Regions from separate parts of the Kitasatospora sp. NPDC059088 genome, predicted to be linked through region 1. Evidence: riboswitches for the same ligand, from Rfam matches in the RefSeq annotation. Region 1 holds a riboswitch; each other region holds the start of a gene.

Region 1 (5,697 bases):
GCGGAACACCCAGTTGGTGCCGGTGGCCAGGCCGTGCAGCAGACCGCGCGACCGGAACCAGTACACGTACGCGAAGGCGCCGTAGAAGAACAGGCCCTCGACGCAGGCCGCGAAGCAGATCAGGTTGAGCAGGAAGGCCCGCCGGTCCTCCTTGGTCTGCAGCGAGTCGATGTGGTCGACCGCGTTCATGTACTTGAAGCAGAACTGGGCCTTCTGGTGGATGGAGGGGATGTTCTCCACCGCGGCGAAGGCCGCGTTGCGGTCCTCCGGGTCCGGAAGGTAGGTGTCCAGCAGCGTCAGGTAGAACTGGACGTGCACGGCCTCCTCGAACAGCTGGCGCGACAGGTACAGCCGCGCCTCCGGGGAGTTGATGTGCTTGTAGAGGCTCAGCACCACGTTGTTCGCGACGATCGAGTCACCGGTCGCGAAGAACGCCACCAGGCGGCCGATCATGTGGCGCTCGCCCTCGCTCAGCTTCGCCAGGTCGGCGACGTCCGAGTGCAGGTCCACCTCCTCGACGGTCCAGGTGTTCTTGATCGCGTCGCGGTACCGGTCGTAGAACGACGGGTAGCGCATCGGGCGCAGGGTCAGCTCGAAGCCGGGGTCGAGCAGCATCTTCTGGCGATCGTCGGACATTACTGGCAGGCCTCGCAGGACTCGGGGTTCTCCAGGGAGCAGGCCAGTGCGGCCTCTTCCTCGGGGGTGAGGGTCGGGGTGTTCACCGGCACCGGCGTACCAGCGGCGGTGCGGGCGGCACCCGAGGCGGCCTGGGCGATCCGGGTCGCGGGGCGCGAGCGCAGGTAGTAGGTGGTCTTGAGACCGACCTTCCACGCGTAGGCGTACATCGAGCTGAGCTTGCCGATGGTCGGCGCCGCCATGAAGAGGTTCAGCGACTGGCTCTGGTCCAGGTACGGCATGCGGGCCGCGGCCAGGTCGATCAGCGCGCGCTGCGGCAGCTCCCACGCGGTGCGGTACAGCGACCGGACCTGCTCCGGCAGCCAACCGAGCTCCTGGACGGAGCCGTTGGCGTCGCGCAGGGCGTCGCGGGTCTGCTGGTCCCAGACGCCGAGCTCCTTGAGCTCGCGCACCAGGTACGGGTTGACCTGGAGGAACTCGCCCGAGAGCGTCTCGCGCTTGAACAGGTTGGACACCTGCGGCTCGATGCACTCGTAGACGCCGGCGATGGAGGCGATGGTCGCGGTCGGGGCGATCGCGAGCAGCAGCGAGTTGCGCAGGCCGGTCTCGGCGATGCGGGCGCGCAGCGCCGTCCAGCGGTCGGTCCACTCCGGGGCGGCGCTCGGGAAGTGGTCGATGTGCAGCTCGCCGCGGGCGGCGCGGGTTTCGCCGTAGGCCTCGTGGCGGCCGAGCTGCTCGGCCAGGTCGGCGGAGCGCTCGTAGGCGGTGAGCATGATGCGCTCGGCGATCAGCGTGGACAGCCGGGCGGCCTCGGCGGAGTCGAAGTCGATCCGCAGCTTGAAGAAGACGTCCTGGAGGCCCATCACGCCGAGGCCGACTGGCCGCCAGCGGGAGTTGGAGGTGCCGGCCTCGGTGGTCGGGTAGAAGTTGATGTCCACCACGCGGTCGAGGAAGGTCACGGCGGTGCGGACGGTGGCGTCGAGGCGCTCCCAGTCCATGGCGCCGAGCAGGTCCTCGACGGACGCGCCCTCGGCCACGTGCGCGCCGAGGTTGACCGAGCCCAGGTTGCAGACGGCGGTCTCGGAGTCGTCCGTGACCTCCAGGATCTCGGTGCACAGGTTGGAGGAGTGCACCGTGCGGCCGGGCAGCGCGGTCTGGTTGGCGGCGCGGTTGGAGGCGTCCTTGAAGGTCATCCAGCCGTTGCCGGTCTGCGCGAGGGTGCGCATCATGCGGGCGTAGAGGGTCTGCGCCGGGATGGTGCGGACGGCCTTGCCGGCCAGCTCGGCCTTGAGGTAGGCCTCGTCGAAGTCGGCGCCCCACAGGTCGACCAGCTCGGGGACGTCGGCGGGGGAGAACAGCGACCAGTCGGCGTTGGCGTTCACGCGGCGCATGAACTCGTCCGGGATCCAGTGGGCCAGGTTGAGGTTGTGCGTGCGGCGCGCCTCCTCACCGGTGTTGTCGCGGAGCTCCAGGAACTCCTCGATGTCGGCGTGCCAGGTCTCCAGGTAGACGCAGGCCGCGCCCTTGCGGCGGCCGCCCTGGTTGACGGCGGCGACCGAGGAGTCGAGGGTGCGCAGGAACGGGACGATGCCGTTGGACTTGCCGTTGGTGCCGCGGATCAGGCTGCCGCGCGAGCGGATGCGCGAGTAGGACAGGCCGATGCCGCCGGCGTGCTTGGAGAGGCGGGCGATCTGCGCGTAGCGGTTGTAGATCGAGTCCAGGTTGTCCAGCGGCGAGTCCAGCAGGTAGCAGCTGGACATCTGCGGGTGCCGGGTGCCGGAGTTGAAGAGCGTCGGCGAGGAGGTCAGGTACTCCAGGCGGCTCATCAGGCCGTACAGCTCGGACACCTCGCGCACCGACTGCTCGGAGTCGCCGACCGCCAGGCCGCAGGCGACGCGGAGCAGGAAGTGCTGCGGGGTCTCGATCACCTTGCGGGTGATCGGGTGGCGCAGCAGGTAGCGGGACTGGACGGTGCGCAGGCCGAAGTACTCGAAGCGGTCGTCGCCCTTGGTGTCGACGAGCGCGTTCAGGGCGTCGGCGTGCTTGGCGACGAAGGCCGCGGTGGTGTCGCCGATCAGGCCCTCGGCGTGGCCGACGGCGATCGAGGCGGAGAAGGAGGTCGAGCCCTGGCTGTTCGCCTCGTCGACGATCTCCAGGGCGAGCAGGCGGGCGGCCAGCTTCGAGTACTGGGGGTCCTCGGCGATCATCGACGCGGCGGCGTCCACGGCCAGACCGCGCAGCTCGGCGAAGTCCGAGCCGGCGTGGCGGCCGCGCAGCGCGGCGGCGGCGACATGGCCGGGGTCGACCTCGGTGAGGTCGGCGCTGCGGTCGGTGAGCAGCCGCAGGAGAGCACCGCCGGGGTCGGAGACCGTCGGGTCGGTGAAGGCGGTACCGGAGCCCTGGGCGGGCAGGGTGACTGAGGCAGCGGTGGTCAAGGCGCTCTCTCCTGGCGGCGATCGTGCGGCGGTGATCGGGGTCACCCGGGCCGATCTGGGCAGGGGAGCACGGCGCGAACGCAAAAAGCGTCGCGCGAGGTGTCTCCCCGGCCCGCCCGCGAGGCCCGGAGGGGTGGTGCTGGTGCTTGGCGCGGCCTCTGCGGGAGGGCCGTGGCGCACGCTGTTCGGCAGGTACTCGGACTCGCGGTACGGCTGCTGGAGCCGCCCGCACACCGCTGCGGGGCAGTCCCGGATTCCCACCGGGTTCCCCTGCATCGACAGCAGAAGCGAGCATACATGTAGTGGTGTCTCCTCGATGCGACACCACATGTAGTACGGCGTGGTGTGTTGTCGCGATGACGGGTTGTGCCCGGGCCGGTGGCGGTTCGTGGACGTCCGAGGCCCGGAACCACGCTCCGGACGTGTCGCGGCCGCCCGCCGGACACCCCGGATCCGGGTGCCGGACACCCGGGCCCGGCGCGCCGGGCGTCCTGGTTTCGATACGGAACGGTCACCGGGCCGAGGGGCGGTGCGGGTGATGCCCTACGATCTGGGCGCATGAGCGACGGAACTGGTGTACCTGGGCACGGGCCGCAGGGGACGCCTCCCGCCGGGCCGGGGGGCGCACAGAATCAGCAGCCGGTGGGGCCGGGTCCGGTGCCGCCGCCGGGCGGTGGTTTCGGCCCGCCGCCGGCCTCGTACGGACCGGTGGCGCCGGCGGCGCAGCCGTTCTCCCAGCCCGTCCCGCCGGTGCCCCAGCCGGCGCCCCAGCCGGTTCAGCCGCCGGCTGCGCAGCCGCAGTGGCAGCAGGCCCCGCAGCAGGCGGTTCCCGTGCAGCAGCCGGGGCCCCCGCAGCAGCCGGCCGCGCCGCAGCAGCCGGTCCCGCCGCAGCGCGTCGAGCCGGACTGGGCGGCGCTGGCGGACCGCAACGAGGCCGACGGCAGGCGCAAGCGCCGGGTGAGGATCATCGGCGGCGCGGTGGCCGTCGTCCTGGTGGGTGGTCTGGCCGCGGGCGGAGTGCTGCTGTTCGGCAAGAAGGACGACCCGGCCAAGCCCGGTGGCGGTGCGGTCGCGTCCGCGTCCGTCTCGGGCAAGCCGACCCCCGGCCCGTCGAACGGCGGCCCGTCGACCCCAGGCCCGTCGAACGGCGGTGCGGCCGCGGGAGGGCAGCCGGACGACCCGTCGAAGCCGATCTGGGAGGTCGCCACCGACCCGGCGCCGCAGGACGCGGGGGCGCTGTTCTCCGCGCTGCAGGTGACGGTCAACGGCGTGTCCTGGAACCGGACCGTGGTCGCGCTGGACCAGCCCTGCTGGGACGGCAACTCCACCACCGGCGGGCTCGGCAAGGTCCTCGGCGACCAGGGCTGCCAGAAGGTGCTCCGGGCGACGTACGTCTCCGGCGACAGCGCGGTGACCGTCGGCGTCGCGGTCTTCGACCACAAGATCCAGGCCGAGACGGCGATGAAGAACTACGCCGGGCAGCTCAAGGGCCTGCCCGCGCCGGGCGGCCCGGCGTTCTGCGCCAACCCCGGCTGCACCGGCACGCACAGCAGCCTGGGCCGGTACGCCTACTTCACCGTCGAGGGCTCGGCGAAGGGCGGCAACGCCCCTGACGCCGCCGCGACCGCGGCGTCCGCCGGGTTCGCCGAGCACGTGAAGGGCCAGCTGCTCCAGCGGGCCAAGGCGGCGGGCTCGGCCACGCCGGGTTCGCAGGGCACTCCGGCGGCCGCCGCGACCGGCTGACCCGCGGTGACACCCCGGTCCCGGCGGACCCGTTCGCCGGGACCGGGGGAGTGTGGCAGGCTCTCGTCGGAGTCATTCGTACGCGTGTTCCGGTTGCGTCCGCGGGGGTCGGCGCCGGCGAGAAACCGGAGGAGCGGTCGTGGCCCTGCCCAGAGTCCTGCGCGGTAGGCCGGCCGTGCTGGCCGCGGCCGGCATCGTGGTCGCCGCCGGCAGTCTCGTGCTGCTGGACCGCGACGACCGGACCGACCCCGGGCAGCCCGTCCGGGTACCGGTGTCGGTCGGCGCCCCCGGCCGTACCCTGCCGCCGGACGTGGGCCGGGACCTGCTGGCCCGGGACCCGCAGGCCTCGCCGAACGCCCGTGCCGTCCAGCAGTTCCTCGCGGACCTGGAGGCCCAGGCCCGCACCGGGCACAGCGGCGGCACGGTGATCGGCCAGCACGTCGAGGCGCACAACGAGCGCAACAACCCCGAGTACGGCGACTACCGGGGCACCAAGCAGGTCGGTTACTACTACAAGAAGGCCGCCGACATCACCGGCCGCCTGCCCGGCTTCATGGAGACCGATCTCGGCCCCGGCTACGGCCAGAACGCCTGGGGCGTCGGCAACCCGCGCTCCTACTCGGCCGGCCGCTGGCCCACCTGTCGCACCGGCTGGCAGTACACCGACGACGCCGTCGACCTGATGACCGCCGTCTGGTCCGGCCACCCGCGCGCCGACGACGGCACCTACGACGGCTCCGGCGTCCAGCAGAACTGCGACGGCAGCACCACCGAACTCCCGGACAACGGCGGGGCCCCGGCCGGGATCGTCGGCATGTCCTTCCACGAGCCCTACCCCGGGTCCGCCGTCAAGTCCTTCGACCGGGTGCTCTGTTCGAACTCC
Region 2 (5,697 bases), on a different contig from region 1:
GCTCGCCGAGCACGCCCACCCGGACGACCGGCAGACCATCGGCCGCTTCCTGCGGACGCTGCTGCACCACCGGCGGCCCGCCTCCACCGCCTTCCGCCTCCAGCGCGCCGACGGGGTCACCCGGCACATCCGGGTGGTGGCGGAACCGGTGCACGACCCGGACAGCGGACTGCGTGTGGTCCGCGGCGCCTACCAGGACATCTCCGCCCAGCACTGGACCGAGGTCGCCCTGGCCGCCACCCGCGACCAGCTCGCCCAGAGCGAGCAGCAGGCCGCCGAGCGCAGCCGCCTCGCCCTCCAGCTCCAGCACGCCATCATGCCGCCCGCCCGGGGGCCGCTGGACCTTCACGACCTGCACGTGGCGGTGCGCTACCGCCCCGCCGAGAAGGACCACCTGGTCGGCGGCGACTGGTACGACGCCCTCGTGCTGCCCACCGGCGACGTCCTGATCTGCGTCGGCGACGTCGCCGGGCACGGCATCGAGGCAGCCACCGGCATGGTCGCGTTGCGCAACGCCCTGCGCGGCCTGGCCGCCACCGGTGCCGGACCGGGCCAACTGCTCAACTGGCTGAACAGCGTGACCCACCACCTCACGGACAACGTGACCGCCACCGCCGTCTGCGGGCTCTACGAACCCGCCACCCGGCGGCTGCGCTGGGCCCGCGCTGGCCACCCGCCACCGGTCCTGCTGCGCGAGGGCCGGGCGCGGACCCTCCCGCAGCTCGGCGGGATCCTGCTCGGCGCCGTCGACCAGGCGGACTACCAGGAGGAGGAGATCGTGCTCCGGCCCGGGGACACCCTGGTGATGTACACCGACGGGCTGATCGAGCGCCGCGACGAGTCCCTCCAGGCGTCGCTGAGCAACCTGACGACCCTCGCCGAGCGGGCGCACCGGCTGGCCGCCGAGGGTGGGGACGGCCTCGAGGGGCACCTGGACCACCTGTTGCAGTACAGCGGTGCCGACACCGACGACGACACCTGCCTGGTCGGGGTGGCGGTCGGCTGACCCGGGCCGTCGCAGCGGCCGGAGGCTGACCCCGGTCGCAGGCCGAGGTCGTCGGAGGCTGACGCCGTCTCATCATGTGGACGGTTGTGCGGTTCTCCGGCCGGAAAGCGGCGGGCTGCCCGTAGGGTGGCGGGTGCAGCTGGTTCGCCCCGTCCGCCAGGCGGGGTGTCGTAAGAGGGAACCCGGTGACGCCTTTCAACTGGCCAGTCCGGGACTGCCCCGCAGCGGTGAGTGGGAACGACCGCCGTCATACGCACTGGGCCCGGTTCGGGTCTGGGAAGCGACGGCCAGTAGGTGCCGGTCCTTGAGGAGGACGGGCGGGCCCGCGAGTCCGAAGACCTGCCACTGCCCGGGTGCGACCGTTCGCGCCCGGCCATCCGGTGACCTCGAGGGCGGGTCGGCGACCACACCTGGCGGAGCCGTACCCGTGTGCGGGGGCCCGTCCGGTCCGTCGTCCCTTCGCGTCCTCGTCCCCGTCGCCGGGCACTTGAGGAACCAGACTCGCGAAGGAGAGTCCCTTGACCACGAAGTCCGCAGCCGCGGCGACCCTCGCCACCGCCCACGGCTACCCCCGCCAGGGGCGGGGCCGGGAGTTGAAGAAGGCGATCGAGGGGTACTGGAAGGGCGCCGTCACCGCCGAGGTGCTGCTGGCCACCGCCGCCGACCTGCGCCGGGGGAACTGGCAGCAGCTCGCCGACTCCGGTATCGAGGAGGTCCCGACCGGCGACTTCTCGCTCTACGACCACGTCCTGGACACCACCGTGGCGGTCGGCGCGATCCCGCCGCGGCACCGGGCGGCGGTCGACGCCGACCCGCTGGACGGCTACTTCGCCATGGCGCGCGGCAACCAGGACGTCGCTCCGCTGGAGATGACCAAGTGGTTCGACACCAACTACCACTACCTCGTCCCGGAGTTGGGGCCGGACACCGCCTTCGCCGCGAACCCGGCCAAGGCCGTCGCCGAGCTCAGGGAGGCCCTCGCGCTCGGCCACGGCGCCCGTCCGGTGCTGGTCGGGCCGGTCAGCTACCTGCTGCTCGCCAAGCCGGCGCCGGGGGTGGCCCCCGACTTCCAGCCGATCACCCTGCTGGACCGGCTGCTGCCCGTCTACGCGGAACTGCTCGCGGCGCTCCGGGCCGCCGGTGCGGAGTGGGTGCAGCTGGACGAGCCCGCGCTGGTCCAGGACCGGACCCCGGCCGAGCTGAACTCCGCCGCCCGGGCCTACCGCGAGCTGGGCGCGCCGACCGAGCGCCCCAAGCTGCTGGTGGCGAGCTACTTCGACCGCCTCGGCGACGCCCTGGCGGTGCTGGCCAAGGCCCCGGTGGAGGGCCTGGCGCTGGACTTCACCGGACCGGCCGCCGCCAACCTGGCGGACCTCGCCGCCGTCGGCGGGCTGCCCGGCAAGCGCCTGGTCGCCGGGGTGATCGACGGCCGCAACATCTGGATCAACGACCTGGGCGCCTCGCTGGCCACCCTGGCCACCCTGCTCGGGCTCGCCGACCGGGTCGACGTCGCGCCCTCCTGCTCGCTGCTGCACGTGCCGATCGACGCCACCCTCGAACGCGACATCGACCCGCAGATCGCCCGCTGGCTCGCCTTCGCCAAGCAGAAGGCCACCGAGACCGCGCTGCTGGCCCGCGCCCTGCGCGAGGGCACCGGCGCGATCACCGCCGAACTCGCCGCCAACCGCGCCGACCTGGCCTCCCGCGCCAGCTCGCCGATCACCCGCGACCCGGCCGTGCGCGCCCGCACCGCGGCCGTCACCCCGGGCGACGCCCGGCGCGCCCAGCCCTACCCCGTACGGGCCGCGGCCCAGCGGGCCCGGCTCGCACTGCCGCTGCTGCCGACCACCACCATCGGCTCCTTCCCGCAGACCACCGAACTGCGCGTCGCCCGGGCCGACCTGACCGCCGGGCGGATCGACGCCGCCGCGTACCGGGAGCGGATGGAGGCGGAGGTCCGCGAGGTGGTCGCCTACCAGGAGAAGGCCGGCCTGGACGTCCTGGTGCACGGCGAGCCCGAGCGCAACGACATGGTCCAGTACTTCGCCGAGCAGCTCACCGGCTACCTGGCCACCCGGCACGGCTGGGTGCAGTCCTACGGCACCCGCTACGTCCGGCCGCCGGTCCTGGCCGGGGACATCTCCCGCCCGCAGCCGATGACCGTCGACTGGTTCCGCTACGCCCAGGACCTGACCGACCGCCCGGTCAAGGGCATGCTGACCGGCCCGGTCACCATGCTCGCCTGGTCCTTCGTCCGCGACGACCAGCCGCTCGCCGAGACCGCCCGGCAGGTGGCCCTCGCCCTGCGCGACGAGGTCGCCGACCTGGAGGCCGCGGGCGCCGCCGTCGTCCAGGTCGACGAACCGGCCCTGCGCGAGACCCTGCCGCTGCGCGCCGCCGGCCGCCCGGCCTACCTGGACTGGGCCACCGAGGCCTTCCGGCTGGCCACCTCGGGCGTGCGCGCCGACACCCAGGTGCACACCCACATGTGCTACGCCGAGTTCGGCGCGATCATGACCGCGATCGACGAACTCGACGCCGACGTGATCTCCCTGGAGGCGACCCGTTCGCACATGGAGGTCGCCGGGGAACTGGCCTCCGCCGGGTACCCGCGCGAGGTCGGCCCGGGTGTCTGGGACATCCACTCCCCGCGGGTGCCGAGCACCGAGGAGGCCGTCGAGCTGCTGCGGGCCGGACTGGCGGCGATCCCCGCCGAGCGGCTCTGGGTCAACCCCGACTGCGGCCTCAAGACCCGCGGCTGGCCCGAGACCCGCGCCTCGCTGGAAAGCCTGGTCGCCGCCGCCCGCCGCCTGCGGGCCGAACTCGCGGGCTGATCGGGCGGGTTGATCAGATGGGCTGATCAGGCGGGCCGATCGGACGGGTTCGGGGGCGGGCGCGGCACGGCTGCCGGGCCCGCCCCCGTGGGGTGGTCAGCCCGCGCGCTGGGTGCGGGCCAAGGTGCTCGCCTCGGTGCGGCGGTCCGGGGAGGCCACGTCCACCGGGGTGCCGGCGCCCGAGCCGGGGCGTTCGGCCCAGCCGCGCAGGCGGTCGGCGAGCCGGTTCACCCGGCGGTCCTGCGGGCCGAGGGCGAGGTAGAACAGCGACTCGTCCACCTCGTCGTCGTCCCCGCCCCAGCGCACCACGCCCTGGCAGTCGGCGAGGATGTCGCGCAGCACCAGTTCCTGGTGGGCGAAGAGGCCGCCCTTGGCCGAGGCGCCGGGGCGGATGCGGACGGCGGTGCCGGAGGCGAGGTTCGACTCCGGCAGTGCCGTCCGCAGCCCGCCGATCTCCTGCCAGCCGAGCAGGTCGCCGTCGGGGAGTTCCTCCACCTCGTAGTGGAAGCGCCGGATCAGGTGGACGAGGATCTCCTCGACGTCGCCGATCCGGAGGTCGACCGAGAGCCCGGTGCCGGCGACCTGGCGGGTCCAGACGGTGGAGACGTGGTTGGCCTCCTTCTCGATCGTCCAGCCGTTGGCGCTGGTGGGGAGCTTCCGTTCGGGGAGCCCGGGAGCCTGCGGCGGGGTGGTGCCCGGGGCGGCCGAGGCCGTGCCCGGGAGCAGGGCGGCCGTGGCCGCGGCCGCGCCGAGGACGGCGGCGCCCCGGACGGCGGTCCGTCGGGTGACGGTGCGCCGGGTGACGGTGGTCTGCACGTTTTCCAACTCTCTTTCTCCTACAGGACGACGATGAGCACGAAGGTGGGCACCAGGGTCAGCAGGACGCTGGTCGGCCAGTACACCGCGCGGCGGCCGTGCGGGGCGGTGCGGCGCCGCAGGGCGCGGTTGGCGAACCACCACAGGACGGCGGAGCCGAGCACCAGGGGGCCGGGCAGCAGCAGCCACGGCAGGACACCGTCGTTCTCCGTCGGCTCACGGCTGGTCCAACCGAGCGCGGCGAGCGGCCAGTTGGCGGCGAAGTAGTAGAGCAGCCAGACCGGGACGATGCCGGGCACCCCCAGCAGGAGGTTCACGACGGCGGCGGTGGGGGAGTAGTCCCGGGGCCGTTCGGCGTCCGCCGGGGCAGCGGAGCTCACTTGGTGCGGGAGAGCAGGTTGTAGCCCTCCAGGACGTTGTACAGGCCGATCAGCTCGCGGCCGTACTGCTGGGCGTCCTCGCCGAGGCCGTTGTACCGGGCGAGCAGGGCCTGGGTGTCGGCCGGGCCGGTGGTCAGGTCGGGGCGGGCGATCTTGAGCTGGTGGGCGTTGTAGACCGTCAGGTAGGCGACCGAGCGGATGTTGTAGGCCGGGTCCTGGAGCTTGTCCCAGACCTCCCGCAGGTTGGGCTCGGCCAGCGGGGAGCCGTTGATCAGGCCTTCCTTGAGGCAGTAGTTGCGGGCGGCGATGGCGACCCGGGCGAAGATCTGGCCCCAGCCCGTGCTGCAGTCCTCCAGGATCCCGTTGCGGACGCCGGCGTCGGAGACCGCGTCGAGCGGGTTCAGCTTGCGCAGCTCCCACAGGACGGGGGCCTGGATCAGGGCCTTGCGCAGCTTCAACTCGCGGGCCAGCGCGGTGAACAGCCAGTCCGCGCTGAGCACCAGGTCGTACGCCTTGGTGGTGGAGACCCCGCCGAGGGTGACCCAGTCGGAGTCCGTCCAGCCGGAGCCGCCGGTCTCCGGGACGCCGATCGAGGTGAGGTACTTCTGCACGTCGCGCAGCATCGGGTCGCGGTAGGCGGTCTTGTCCAGGTCCACGTCGA
Region 3 (5,697 bases), on a different contig from region 1:
GCCGCGCTTCCGGCGGCCACCGCCGCGAGTGCCGCGCCCGCCGCCCCGACCTCGTCCGCGACGTTCCGCCCCGACGCCGCCGCGGGCGGCTGGCTGGCCCGCCAGCTCGTCGGCGGCGACCACTTCGAGTCCGTCTTCAACGGGACCGCCTACCCCGACCAGGGCCTGACCATCGACGCGGTGCTGGCCTTCGCCGCCTCGCGCAGCTCCGACGACGCCGCCGCGAAGGCCACCGCCTGGCTGGCGAAGCCCGAGATCATCAGCGGCTACCTCGGCGACGGCACCACCGAGGCCTATGCGGGCGCGACCGCCAAGCTGCTGCTCGCCGTCGAGGTCCGCGGCGGGGACCCGACGGCCTTCGGCGGCGTCGACCTGCCGGCCCGGCTGCGCTCGCTGCAGACCGCCGGAGGCCGCTTCTCCGACCGCTCCCAGTGGGGCGACTACAGCAACGCCTTCGGCCAGTCCCTCGCCCTGATCGCCCTGCACCGCACGCCCGGTGACGCCCCGGCGGCGGCCGTCGACTTCCTGGCGAACAGCCAGTGCGCGGACGGCGGCTTCCCGGTCTCCTTCGGCCAGGCCGCCTGCACCAGCGACCCCGACGCCACCGCGCTCGCCGTCCAGGCCCTCGCCGCCACCGGTCGCGCCGCCAAGGCGAACACGGGACTCGGCTGGCTCACCGCCCACCAGAACGGCGACGGCGGGTTCGCGGCCGCCGGGGCGACCGCCTCCAACGCCAACACCACCGGCCTGGCCACCCAGGCGCTGTTCTCCGGCGGGCGCCTGGCCGCCGGGTTCAAGGGCTGGAGCCGGCTGGTCAAGTTCCAGCAGGACTGCTCCGCCGACCAGGCGGTCCGCGGCGCCGTCGCCTACGACGCGAGCGGTTTCAACGCGGGCAACGGCGCCCGGGCCACGGCACAGGCCGTCCTCGGCCTCGCGGGCACCCCGCTGGCCACGCTGTCCGCCGCCGGTGCACGCCCCGGCGCCCCGACCCTCGCCTGCCCGGCCACGGACACGGCCAGGGACACGGCCACGCCCACGGCCGTGCGCTGAACGAGCCTGACTCCAGGAGGATTTCACCGATGACCGACACCTTCACCGCGGTCCGCCCGGCCCGCCGTGCCCGCCCGGCCCGCCGTACGCTCGGGTCGATCGCCGCTGCGGCGGCCCTCACGGCCGGCCTGCTCGGCGTCTCCGCCGTCCAGGCCCCGCAGGCGCGGGCGGACGCCTGCACCGGCACCACCGGGGTCACCGTCGTGGTCGACTTCACCGCCGTCGGCGGCGGCGTCCAGACCGGCTGTGCGCCCGGCGACCCGGCCAGCGGCCTGGCCGCGCTGACCGGGGCCGGTTTCTCGTACTCCTTCCACCCGCGCTTCCCGGGCTTCGTCTGCACGATCAACGCCCTGCCGACGACCTGCACCAACCCGACCGGCAGCGCCTACTGGTCGTACTGGCACGCCCAGCACGGCGGCCCCTGGTCGTACAGCAACCTGGGCGCGGGCAGCTACAACCCGGCACCCGGCGACGTCGAGGGCTGGTCCTTCGGCGCCGGTGCCCAGCCGGGCATCACCGCGCCCTGAACCGCGTCCTGAACCGCGTCCTGAACCGCGGACGCCGACCGGTGCCCGGCTCCTCTCCCGGGAGGGGCCGGGGCACCGGTGACCCCCCCACCGCTGCGCGTCAGCCCCGGTGCCGCACCCGGGTCCTCCCGCTCGGCCACCGCTGACGCCTCATTGACTCTGCTTCGGTCAACGTGGTCTGATGAACCGATTTTTTGCCCTCGGCATTCAGGGGAAGCCGGTCCAACTCCGGCGCTGACCCGCAACCGTGGACCCACCTGAGGGTGGGTGAGCCGGAATGCCTGGACCGGGGGTGTGTTCACACAGCACTTGCGTCGTCGCGGACTACGACGTGGTCTCGACGGTCCCGTGTTCCCCGTGGGCGGCCGTCGGCTGCGCCGTTTCTCCCGTGTCGACCGACCAGGGAGTCGTCGTGAGGGTCAGCAGCAGTCGTACACGTCACAGAAACCGGGACCTCGCCTCGCTGGTGGTCGCCGGTGCCGTCGCGGTCGCCGCCTGCGGTACGGTCCTGCTGGGGCACCCCGAGAGCGCGGCAGCCCGGCCGACGATCCCGGCCCTGACCGGTGCCGACCTCACCACCGCCCGGCACGACGCGGACGGCCCCACCGCCACACCGACCCCGCCTGCCGGGAGGAAGCCGGACGCCGCCAAGGGGAGTGCCTACCTCACCGACCCGTCCCGCCTGACGGACGGTCACTACTACGAGGGGTTCCCGGCCTTCGCCGACTTCGGCCTGACCATCGACGGGGCCTACGCCCTCGCCGCGACCGGTACGGACGACGCCGCGCTGCGCAGGATCGTCGACTTCCTGGACCAGCAGGGCAAGGACGCGAGCGCGCGCACCGTCAACGACTGGACCGCCATCGGCACCGAGTACGCCGGCGGCGGGTCCATCGGCAAGGAGGCGCTGCTCGCCGAGGCGGTCGGCCGCAACCCGCGGAACTTCGGCGGCCACGACCTGATCGCCGCCCTCGCCGCGATGGTGTGCACCAAGGCCGACGCGGGCACGGGCTGCGACGCCCCGGGCAACTACACCTACGCCACCTCGGTCTTCTCCCAGGCGCTCGCCGTCATGGCCCAGCTCCGGGCCGGAGAGTCGACCGGTGCCGCTCCCGCGATCGGCTACCTGAGGAGCCTCCAGCACCCGGACGGGTCCTGGCCGAGTCTGATTCCGGCCGCCGGTGACTCGGATGTGGACAGCACGGCCATGGCCGTCATGGCCCTCGCCCTCGTCCCCGGGGACGAGGCCGCCCAGGCGGTCGACAAGGGCCTCGGCTGGCTCGCCGCACGGCAGTTGCCCGACGGCGGCTTCCCCGGCGCGGCCGGCAACTCCACCAACTCGGCCGCGCTGGCCGTCCAGGGGATGACGCTGCGCAAGGCCGCCTACGGCGGACAGATCGCCAAGGCACTCGACTTCCTCGCCGGGCAGCAGAACGGTGACGGCGGGTTCAACGTCGCCTCCACCGGGCAGCGGGGGTCGGACGTCCGGGCGTCCACGCAGGTGCTCGGCGGCGCCACCGGCATCTCCTTCGGCACGCTGTCCCGCGACCTCGGCGGCTCGCCGACGCCGACCGGGACGCCGTCCACCACGCCGTCCGGCACGCCGACCCCGACGAGTACGGTCACCCCGACGGGTACTCCCTCCACCACTCCGTCCGGTACGCCCACCCCGACCGGCACCTCCACCCCGACGACCACGTCCACCGGGACCCCGACGGGTTCGCCCACCACGACCGGGCCCGGCCCGACCACCGGCGCGCCGTCGTCCGGTGGCGTCGACGCCCCGACGGATGGCGGTGCCGAGGCGGCCGGAGGCGTCCCGGTGCAGACCGGTTCGGATCACCTCGCGAGCACCGGAACCCAGGCACTGGCGCTGACGGCGGCCGCCGGTGCGCTGACCGCGCTCGGTGCCGCTGCCGTCATCGTCGCCCGTCGCCGCCGGACGGCCGCCCCGGGGCGTCACCGGTGAGCCGGGGACTCGGGCAGCGGCTCGCCCGGCTGTCCGGGGCGGCGGCACTGACCTCGGCGCTGGCATTCGGCGGCCTCGCCGTGGGCGTGGTCCCGGCTGCCGCTGCGCCGTTGCCGATGGAGCAGTGCACCCCGACCTCCGGGGTCGTCCTCGCCGTGGACCTGAGCAAGTGGGGCGGCCCGCTGCTGCGCTCCTGCGGCTCCACGCCCACCACCGGCTACACCCTGCTGAACCAAGGGGGTTGGAAGACCACCGGCACCGGCCACGACGGCCCGGCCTTCATCTGCCGGATCGGCTACAGCGGTTACCAGGGCGGCAAGCAGTTCCCGACCCCGGACCAGGAGAAGTGCGTCCTGACACCTCCGGCCACCGCGTACTGGTCGTACTGGCACGCCGATCCGGGCCAGAACGAGTGGTCCTACAGCCAGCTCGGGGCGATGCTCTACCAGCCGAAGCCCGGCAGCGTCGACCTGTGGATCTACGGCGGCACCAACGTGGAGGGCACCGAGGGGCGTCCGACCTTCTCGCCGGACAGCGTCCGGGCCCACAACCCCAGTTCCGGCGGGCAGCCGGCCGACCCGGGCCAGGGCACGACGGGCGGCTCCGGCGGAGCGGCGAGCGGTTCCGGTACGACGGGCGGATCGGGCACGACGGGCGGCAGCGGTACGACGCGTGGCGGCGGCTCCGGCTCGACCGGGGGTGCCCCGGCCCCGGCCGCACCCCGGCCCGGCGGAACCCGTCCGCCGGCGCCCGCCGCGACCCCGGGAACGGGTACCGCGGCCACTCCTGCGGACGGCATCACCCCGCCGGGAGCGCCCGATCCCACGCCGGTACCGGCCGAAGTCTCCACCGCCCCGCCGACCGAGACCCCGAGTGACGGGCCGACACCGCAGACGGCCGTGGCCGCGGCCGGGGCGACGTCCGCGCCCGCCGTGCCCGGCGGGGTGGTGGACGCCAACCCGGTGGCCGACGCCCCGCACGACTCCGGTTCGATGGTGCCCGCTGCGCTCGGGGCGGTCCTCGTCGTGGCGCTGGGCGTGGCCACGGTGGTGGCCGCACGCCGTCGCCGCCGACGGGCCGAGTGATCCGGTGAGCGCGCAAGACACCTGCGGCCTCGGCTCCCCGCAGCGCAGCCCCGGGCGGGGCGCCGGGGGCCGGCGCGCCCCGCGCAACCTCCACCCGCTGGCCTGGTGGGCCTGGGCGCTCGCCCTGGCGACCGCGGCCAGCCGCACCACCAACCCCTTGCTGCTCCTGCTCGTCCTCGCCGTGCTCGGCTACGTGGTCACCGCCCGCCGCAGCGAGGCCCCGTGGGCCCGCGGGTTCAGCTACTACCTGTGGCTGGCGCTGACGGTGGTGGCGATCCGGGTGGTCTTCCGATGCGTCTTCGCCACCGGTATCACCCCGCACGACCACCTGCTCTTCTCCCTGCCGCACATCCCCACCCCCGACTGGTACGCGGGGATCCGGATCGGCGGCCCGGTCTCGCTGGAGGCCACGCTCTCGGCGGCCTTCGACGGGCTGCGGCTGGCCTGTCTGATCTGCTGCATCGGCGCCGCGAACACCCTCGCCAACCCCAAGCGGTCCCTGCGCGTCCTGCCCGGGGCCCTGTACGAGCTCGGCGTCGCCGTGACGGTGGCGCTCAGCGTCGCGCCCCAGCTGGTGCAGAGCGTCCAACGGGTCGCCCGGGCACGGAGGTTGCGTGCGGGGGGGCGCAAGGGCGTCCGCGCCCTGCACAGCATCGTGGTGCCGGTCCTGGAGGACGCGCTGGAGCGTTCGCTGGGCCTCGCGGCCGCGATGGACTCGCGCGGCTACGGGCGTTCCGGCACCGCCTCGCGCCGCTCCCGCCGGCTCACCGGGGTGCTGATGCTGCTCGGCATGTGCGGCCTGTGCGCCGGGGTGTACGGACTGCTGGACGGGACGGCCCCGGCCGCGCTCGGCCTGCCCGCCTTCCTCGCGGGTGCCGTGCTCTGCGTGGCGGGTCTGCTGCTCGGCGGGCGCCGGGTGCGGCGCACCACCTACCGGCCGGACCGCTGGCGGGCCGCCGAGTGGGGCGTGGCCGGTTGCGGAGTGGCCGCCGCCGTGCTGCTGTCCGCCACCGTCGGCTACGACGCCACCGACCTCAACCCCTCCCTCTACCCGCTGACCTGGCCG

Evidence for each region. Region 1 has a riboswitch for cobalamin ahead of ACFWXO_RS19770 (ribonucleoside-diphosphate reductase subunit alpha). Riboswitches for the same ligand answer to the same signal wherever they lie in the genome.
Region 2: another riboswitch for cobalamin. It lies ahead of metE (5-methyltetrahydropteroyltriglutamate--homocysteine S-methyltransferase); the one in region 1 lies ahead of ACFWXO_RS19770 (ribonucleoside-diphosphate reductase subunit alpha).
Region 3: another riboswitch for cobalamin. It lies ahead of ACFWXO_RS15790 (prenyltransferase/squalene oxidase repeat-containing protein); the one in region 1 lies ahead of ACFWXO_RS19770 (ribonucleoside-diphosphate reductase subunit alpha).

The regions. Positions count from the first base shown of each region.
Region 1 covers NZ_JBHYGR010000040.1:46,070-51,766, reverse strand. Annotated here, with positions in the region: gene ACFWXO_RS19775 (ribonucleotide-diphosphate reductase subunit beta) at 1-636, opposite strand, end outside; gene ACFWXO_RS19770 (ribonucleoside-diphosphate reductase subunit alpha) at 636-3,047, opposite strand; cobalamin riboswitch at 3,241-3,373, opposite strand; gene ACFWXO_RS19765 (hypothetical protein) at 3,903-4,814, shown strand; gene ACFWXO_RS19760 (glycoside hydrolase family 26 protein) at 4,954-5,697, shown strand, end outside.
Region 2 covers NZ_JBHYGR010000133.1:12,459-18,155, reverse strand. Annotated here, with positions in the region: gene ACFWXO_RS37450 (SpoIIE family protein phosphatase) at 1-1,006, shown strand, start outside; cobalamin riboswitch at 1,178-1,347, shown strand; gene metE (5-methyltetrahydropteroyltriglutamate--homocysteine S-methyltransferase) at 1,525-3,840, shown strand; gene ACFWXO_RS37440 (hypothetical protein) at 3,937-4,665, opposite strand; gene ACFWXO_RS37435 (hypothetical protein) at 4,677-5,036, opposite strand; gene ACFWXO_RS37430 (glycoside hydrolase domain-containing protein) at 5,033-5,697, opposite strand, start outside.
Region 3 covers NZ_JBHYGR010000029.1:33,882-39,578, forward strand. Annotated here, with positions in the region: gene ACFWXO_RS15780 (peptidase) at 1-1,050, shown strand, start outside; gene ACFWXO_RS15785 (flagellar hook-length control protein FliK) at 1,080-1,577, shown strand; cobalamin riboswitch at 1,737-1,881, shown strand; gene ACFWXO_RS15790 (prenyltransferase/squalene oxidase repeat-containing protein) at 1,990-3,546, shown strand; gene ACFWXO_RS15795 (hypothetical protein) at 3,543-4,631, shown strand; gene ACFWXO_RS15800 (CbiQ family ECF transporter T component) at 4,636-5,697, shown strand, end outside.